DNA from 2 places in the Mesorhizobium sp. LNJC394B00 genome. Region 2 is predicted to be linked to the other one. Evidence: predicted binding sites of a transcription regulator. Region 2 holds the regulator's gene; the other holds the start of a gene.
The links. The regulator LexA, encoded in region 2, represses DNA repair genes until DNA is damaged. The targets are predictions, from matches to a motif close to TGTTCNNNNTGTGTTCNG.

Region 1 (3,536 bases), on a different contig from region 2:
GTCGACACCGGGCTGGAATGCGGTCTGGCCGGCCACGCCCAGATCGGCAAGGGCATGTGGGCGATGCCGGATCTGATGGCGGCGATGCTGGAACAGAAGATCGCGCATCCCAAGGCCGGCGCCAACACCGCCTGGGTGCCGTCGCCGACGGCGGCGACGTTGCACGCCACGCACTATCACAAGGTCGATGTCCATGCCGTCCAGGCGGCGCTCAAGAGCCGGCCGAAGGCGAAGCTCGATGATATATTGTCGGTGCCGGTGGCGGTGCGGCCGAACTGGACCCCCGACGAGATCCAGCGCGAACTCGACAACAATGCGCAAGGTATTCTTGGCTATGTCGTGCGCTGGATCGACCAGGGCGTCGGCTGCTCGAAAGTGCCCGACATCAACGATGTCGGCCTGATGGAAGACCGCGCCACGCTGCGCATCTCCTCGCAGCACATCGCCAACTGGCTGCACCACAAGGTGTGCTCGCAGATCCAGGTGATGGATTCGCTGCGGCGCATGGCAGCGATCGTCGACCTCCAAAATGTCGGCGACCCGCTCTACCGCCCGATGGCCACCGATTTCGACAATTCCATCGCCTTCCACGCCGCCTGCGACCTGGTGTTTAGAGGCCGCGAACAGCCGAATGGCTATACGGAACCGGTGCTGCACGCACGGCGGCTGGAGCTGAAGGCGAAAGAGCGGGCGAATTAGCGCCTGCATTTCCCTCCCCCTTGAGGGGAGGGTGGCCCGAAGGGCCGGGTGGGGTCCTGCGTGAAGTGCGGCGACTCCCTTCGGACGACACTACAAGCAATGTCATTGCAGAGGCCCTTTCTCGGCTCGGCTCCAAAAAGATCGACCATTCTTCGGCGACCCCCACCCTGCCGCTTCGGGGCCACCTTCCCCTCAAGGAGGAGCGTTACGCCGCCTGCGCCACCCGCTCCGACATCATGCGGTAGGAAATCGCCTCGGCCAGGTGAATGCGGCCGACGGTTTCTCTCGCTTCGAGATCGGCCAGCGTGCGCGCCACTTTCAGCACCCGATGATAGGCGCGTGCCGAAAAGCCGAGCTTTTCGCTGGCGTCCTTCAACAGCGACAGGCCGGCGGCATCCGGCATCGCGATGTCCTCGATAACGGATGGCGAACAATGCGCGTTGGTGGTCGCGCTGGTGACGCCGAGCCGCTCGAAGCGTTCGCGCTGGATGGTGCGGGCGCGCGCCACGCGCAACGCAACAGCAGCACTTTTTTCCGCCCGGTCCGGCCGGATCAGGTCGGCGGCCGAGACCGCGGGCACCTCGATCCTGAGATCGATGCGGTCGAGCAGCGGGCCGGAAATGCGCGCCTGGTAATCCGTGCGGCATCGCTCGCCGCGCAGGCAGCGATAGCCCGGCTCGCCGGCCATGCCGCAGCGGCACGGGTTCATCGCCGCCACCAGCTGAATGCGGGCCGGATAGGTGATGCGGTGGTTGGCGCGCGCGATCATGCAGTCGCCGGTCTCCAGCGGTTGGCGCAGGGCATCCAGCGTCTGCGGCGTGAATTCGGGAAACTCGTCGAGGAACAGCACGCCGTTGTGGGCAAGCGACACTTCGCCCGGCCGTGCCCTTATGCCGCCGCCGACCATCGCCGCCATCGAAGCCGAGTGGTGCGGGGCGCGGAACGGCCGCCGGTCGGTGAGCTTGCCTTCGCCGAGTTCGCCCGCCACCGAGGCGACCATCGAGACTTCCAGGAGTTCCTTCGGCGCCAGTGGCGGCAGGATCGAAGGCAGCCTTTGCGCCAGCATCGATTTTCCCGAGCCGGGAGGCCCTACCATCAAGAGATTGTGGCCGCCGGCCGCCGCCACTTCCAGCGCCCGCTTGGCGCTTTCCTGGCCCTTGATGTCTGAAAGGTCGGGCAGGTCGCGGGCCGAGACATGGATGCCGGGCTCGGGCCGCGACAGCACCTGCGTGCCGCGAAAATGATTGGCGATGGCAATCAGGCTGCGCGGCGCCAATATGTCGAAATCCTTGCCCGCCCAGGCCGCTTCCGGCCCGCAGCCGAACGGGCAGATCAGGCCCTTTCCCTCGGCATTGGCGCCGATCGCCGCCGGCAGCGCACCGGCGACCGTGGCAATGGTGCCGTCGAGCGACAATTCTCCGAGCACGACATAGGAGGCCAGCATGTCGCCCGGAATGGCGCCGAGTGCAGCCATCAGGCCGAGCGCGATCGGCAGGTCGTAATGGCTGCCTTCCTTGGGAAGATCGGCAGGCGCCAGGTTGACCGTCACCTTCTTCGACGGCATCGACAGCCCCGACGCATGCAGTGCCGCCTGCACGCGCTCGCGGCTTTCGGCCACCGCCTTGTCGGCCAGCCCGACGATCTGCATGCCGACCTTGCCCGGCGCGATCATCACCTGGACATCGACCGGTACGGCCTCGATGCCCTGGAAAGCAACCGTGCGAACCCGCGCCACCATCTTGCTCTGCCCCCGGATATCGGCTCGCCTCGGCCTTGTGGTTCAGACCGCGAGCGACGTCAGGACAAGACAACCATAGATTTCAGGCCAAGGCAAGAACATTACAGGAACATGCATTCGTGGTGGTTGCAGCGCGCTGTGCCGGTTGCAAAAACGGAAGATGGTTAAGCAAAATGGAACGGCTGCTCCGCCTCCTCGACCGCGTTTAACAAAGGGCGACTAGGCCCTTCGGCAATCTGAGGGTGTTGCTTCTAAGCGGGGATGAAGGCATCGACCGAACCTGAAAGCGATCGATCGATCGCGACCTGCGGTGGAAGCCACTCCATGACAGGATATCTGAAAGGCCAAGGCAGGGCGATCCGGCGCGAAGAGTCGCTCTCCAGAAAAATCTCGTTTACAAGGTCTATGAACCGCCCGCGGTCTCGTTCGATTCGTTTCAAAGTTTGCGAACGAATGTAATCCCGGGGAATTCGTCGCTCCTTCAGCGCTAAGACAGCCTCCGCGATGGATCGAGGATCGGGTGGAACTGTAAGCGAATAGCCGTCATCGAGATAAAGGTCTCGGCCGCCATGGTTCGGCGTCGTGACCACTGGAAGGCCCGCGAGAAGATATTCCGTGCTGGCGAACATTGGTCCTTCCAGGTGAGAGAGACAGATTCCCACGGCTGCACGATTTAGATGCGTGTTCACCTGAGCCGGTGCCAATCGGACCGGCTTGCCGGTGCCGTCAAACTCGTTGATAAAGACGTGATGCGGCGCGAGCTCCCTATGCCGATTTATTCGCGCTCTTTCCGACTCCGTCGTGGAGGACCCGCTTGAATCTCGATAGAAGACAAATGCGCAACGCTGGATGCCAAGCGACAAGTCATGGCGCTTCCACGGAGCCAGTTGCGCATTGTAGATTGCATCAAATTCTACAGGGACGTCATCGAGAGGCCTGAATATGTGTTCGGAGGTTGTTGACGTCTTGTTGTGCAGGACGGCGGCCTCGCCGGACTGATTCAACAGATCAGCCTCGGCCTGAGTGTTGGATAGGAAGATTAGCGAGTGACGGGGGTTCTTGAGTCTATGCAGAACGGCATAGGTCCGGATGGTTTTGA
Region 2 (3,536 bases):
GCCCTCCAGCCGCAGCCGCGTTCCCGGCCGGGTCGAGGCGACGCCTTCGGCCATGTAGAGGTCGGTCGGGAAACTGTCGCCCTCGGCAACGATGACCGACCGATCCGGCCGCATGCCGAGCGCTGCGTGCAGCAGCTTGTAGACGTTGATCGAGGTTGTGTCGCAGACCACCGTCTGCCCATCAGCCGCGCCGATCAGTCGCCCGAGCTGATCTCCGAGTTCCACCGGCATGTTGAACCAGCCGGCGGTGTTCCAGGCGCGAATGAGGTCGTGCGCCCATTCCTGCGTGGCGGCCTGCTGCAGTTCGCTGAAGACGACCGCTGACGCGGCGCCCAGGGAATTGCCGTCGAGATAAATCACGCCTTGCGGCAAGACAAAGCGTTCGCGCATGGAGCGCAGCGGATCGGCGGCATCCATTGCTTCGATTGTAGCGAGATCGGGTGTCGTGCTCATGATCCGGCGCCCCTCCATGGACAAACGCGCGCGGCGGAGCCTGCCGCCCAAACATGCCGGCGATCTTGAGTGGTCGCCCTTGAACTGTCAAACATTATATATAATTCACCCATTGAAAGGCTTTGATATATAATGATCCGCCGAGCGTTTATGTCTGATGGATCACGATGCTGGGTGACGAGCAGACCTCGAAGACGGAAGCGGCCTATCGCCTGCTCAGGCGCGATATTCTTGCGACCCGGCTGGCGCCTGCCGCGCCGTTGAAGCTGAGCACGCTGCGCAACACCTACGGCATCGGCTGGACGCCGTTGCGCGAGGCGCTGTCGCGGCTGGAGGCGGAACGGCTTGTGACCGCCATCAGCAACCGCGGGTTTGCGGTCGCTCCCGTCTCTCGGGCGGAGCTCGAGGATTTGGCGCGTGCGCGGCTGGTGGTCGAACTGCCCCTGCTGGTGGAATCGATCGAGGAGGGCGACCGTGAGTGGGAAGACGCGGTCGTTGCCGCCCACTATCGTCTCTCACGGTGCGGGTCTGTTCTCGACGATCCATCGGATGATGCGGTCGACGCGTGGTACGAAAAACACGATGCCTTCCATGCGGCGCTGCTCAGTGCCGCGACATCCAGCTGGCTGCTGCGCTTCAATGCGACGATTTCCGACCAATTGCATCGCCATCACCGCTTTCTGGGTCTGGCCCCGACGCTGCGCGCCGCCGCCGGCCGCACGGATGGACACCGGAAGGCCGTGGCGGCCCTGCGCGACGCCGTGGCGATCGAACACCATACCGCCCTGATGGAAGCGGCCCTCGATCGCGACGTCGAACGTGCGAAAACTCTGATGACCGCTCACATCGGCTACACGCTGCAGGTCTATGCCCAGAGCGAACCCGGCGCGGATGCTGCGCAGCCCCGTCCGAAAAGGAAGCGGCGGTCGTAGCCGACGCGCAGGGCACTTTGGCTTCGTTTCACCCGTTGCCGGCAAATGGGCGCAGGCGGCGCCCGCAGCGCCGAACGTTACGCTGAACAAAACGTCAACACATTCATTAAACTTTAAAAGGTTGCGGAACACAACTGGAACAGATAGTGTTTGTTCTGGGTTTGTTTTTTCTGATTCTGATTTCAGAACCCTTGGGGGCCGCGATGCTGACGCGCAAACAACATGAGCTTCTGATGTTCATCCATGAACGCCTGAAGGAGAGCGGAATCCCGCCGTCCTTCGACGAGATGAAGGAAGCGCTCGACCTCGCCTCCAAGTCCGGCATCCACCGCCTGATCACGGCGCTTGAGGAGCGCGGTTTCATTCGCCGGCTGCCGAACCGGGCGCGCGCGCTGGAAGTGCTGCGGCTGCCCGACTCGATCGCACCAGGCCTCAATGCGGCGAGGAAGTTTTCGCCGAGCGTGATTCAGGGCAGTCTTGGTCAAACCGGCCAAGGGCAAGGCGGCCAAGGACAAGGCGCGATGGGCCAAGGCGGTCTCGGCCGCCAGATCAAGCCGGGCTCGCCGTCGCGTTCGATGTCGGCCGGCAATGACGATGCCGTTTCCGCGATTTCAATCCCGGTTATGGGACGCATCGCCGCCGGCGTGCCGATCGACGCCATCCAGCATCAGACCCATTCGATCTCGGTGCCGCCCGATATGATCATGGGCGGCGAACACTACGCGCTCGAGGTCAAGGGCGATTCGATGATCGAGGCCGGCATTTTCGATGGCGACACGGTCATCATCCGCAATGCCGACACAGCCAGCCCCGGCGAGATCGTGGTGGCGTTGGTCGACGATGAGGAAGCGACCCTGAAACGCTTCCGCCGCAAGGGCGCCTCGATCGCCCTGGAAGCCGCCAACCCGGCCTACGAGACCCGCATTTTTGGACCGGACAGGGTGAAGGTGCAGGGCAAGCTTGTCGGATTGATCCGGCGCTACTGAGCCGGCTTGGGTTTGTACTTTTCACGCTGGTTGTAAGGCGGCAGGCCGCGCGCTTCGCGGGAGAAGCGGCGTTGCTCGTGCCAGGGGCGATACGGCTTGTCGACGGCGAAGCGGATGGTTGGCGCTGCAGCTGCCGATTGCGGATCGAAGAAGACGGCGGCGCTGCCGTCGCGGGCCAGCTGTTTCTTCGTCACGACCAGCACCAGCGGGTCGCGGCACGGATTGTAGGCGGTGGCGTCATCGATGACGATCAGGCTCGCGAAGGCACAGGCCGGCCGCGCCGTCTTGCGGTCTTTCGCAAGCGCCACAATGGCTCCGGAAGGGTGCCGGGCGATACAGAGATCGCCGGTGCAATAGAAGGGCGAGCCGGGCGGCAGATCGAGCGGATCGAGATCGAACCGCGTATCTGTTGCCTCGAAAATCTCAGGTGGGATAATGGTTTCGGCCCGCAGCGCCCGTTTCCAATTGTCCGTGGTGAATTCGTTGGAGCGTTCGCGGTTGAGGGCGAGTTCGCCGCCACCGATCGGCATGGCCACCAGATGCGCATCCTCGGATATGAGCACGTCGGGCGTAAGCACCTGCGGCTACCGTCAACAGGCCGGCCAGCGCGAAAGGCACGGCCGCCAACCTGAGCCAGGTGGTGGCCATGGTGGCGATGACGAGGGCGACCGCCACCAACAGCACCGAGCGGATGGAGATCAGCCCGACGGCGTCGACCGGCGAGCGCTCGGAAATCCAGGCCGATATAGCGATCATCGCCATCAGACCCTTGCCCATCACATAGAGGAACGGCCCGTCGGCGCCGAACGGCATCGCCAGTGCGCTGAGCACGGCAAAAGGCATGACGATCAACGAAACAATCGGCATCACGGCCAGATTGGCGATCAGGCTGAGCGGCGACACACGCTGAAAATGCCAGATGGCGAACAGCAAGGTTGCACTGCCGGCGATGATCGAGGTCATGGCGAGGCTGCCCATGGCCAGCGCGAATTTTCGCGACAGGAAGCCGACGAAGGAGCGCTTTGCCGGCGGCGTTCTCACCTTGTCGGCGCGGTAATCGGCCCAGCCGGCATAGGCGCCGACAAGGGCGGCGGTGGCAGCAAACGACATCTGGAAGCTGGGACCGACCACCTCGTGCGGCGACACCAGGATGACGGCAATGGCG

Region 1: X751_RS149535 (YifB family Mg chelatase-like AAA ATPase) is a predicted target of LexA. The motif match lies at 2,532-2,549, and genes of this name have one in related genera.

Annotation. Positions count from the first base shown of each region.
Region 1 covers NZ_AYWH01000003.1:45,974-49,509, forward strand. Annotated here, with positions in the region: gene X751_RS149540 (malate synthase G) at 1-699, shown strand, start outside; gene X751_RS149535 (YifB family Mg chelatase-like AAA ATPase) at 905-2,437, opposite strand; gene X751_RS0133420 (glycosyltransferase) at 2,689-3,536, opposite strand, start outside.
Region 2 covers NZ_AYWH01000004.1:233,533-237,068, forward strand. Annotated here, with positions in the region: gene kynU (kynureninase) at 1-453, opposite strand, end outside; gene X751_RS146975 (GntR family transcriptional regulator) at 621-1,385, shown strand; gene lexA (transcriptional repressor LexA) at 1,589-2,371, shown strand; partial or broken gene X751_RS01000000163910 (ComEC/Rec2 family competence protein) at 2,365-3,536, opposite strand, start outside.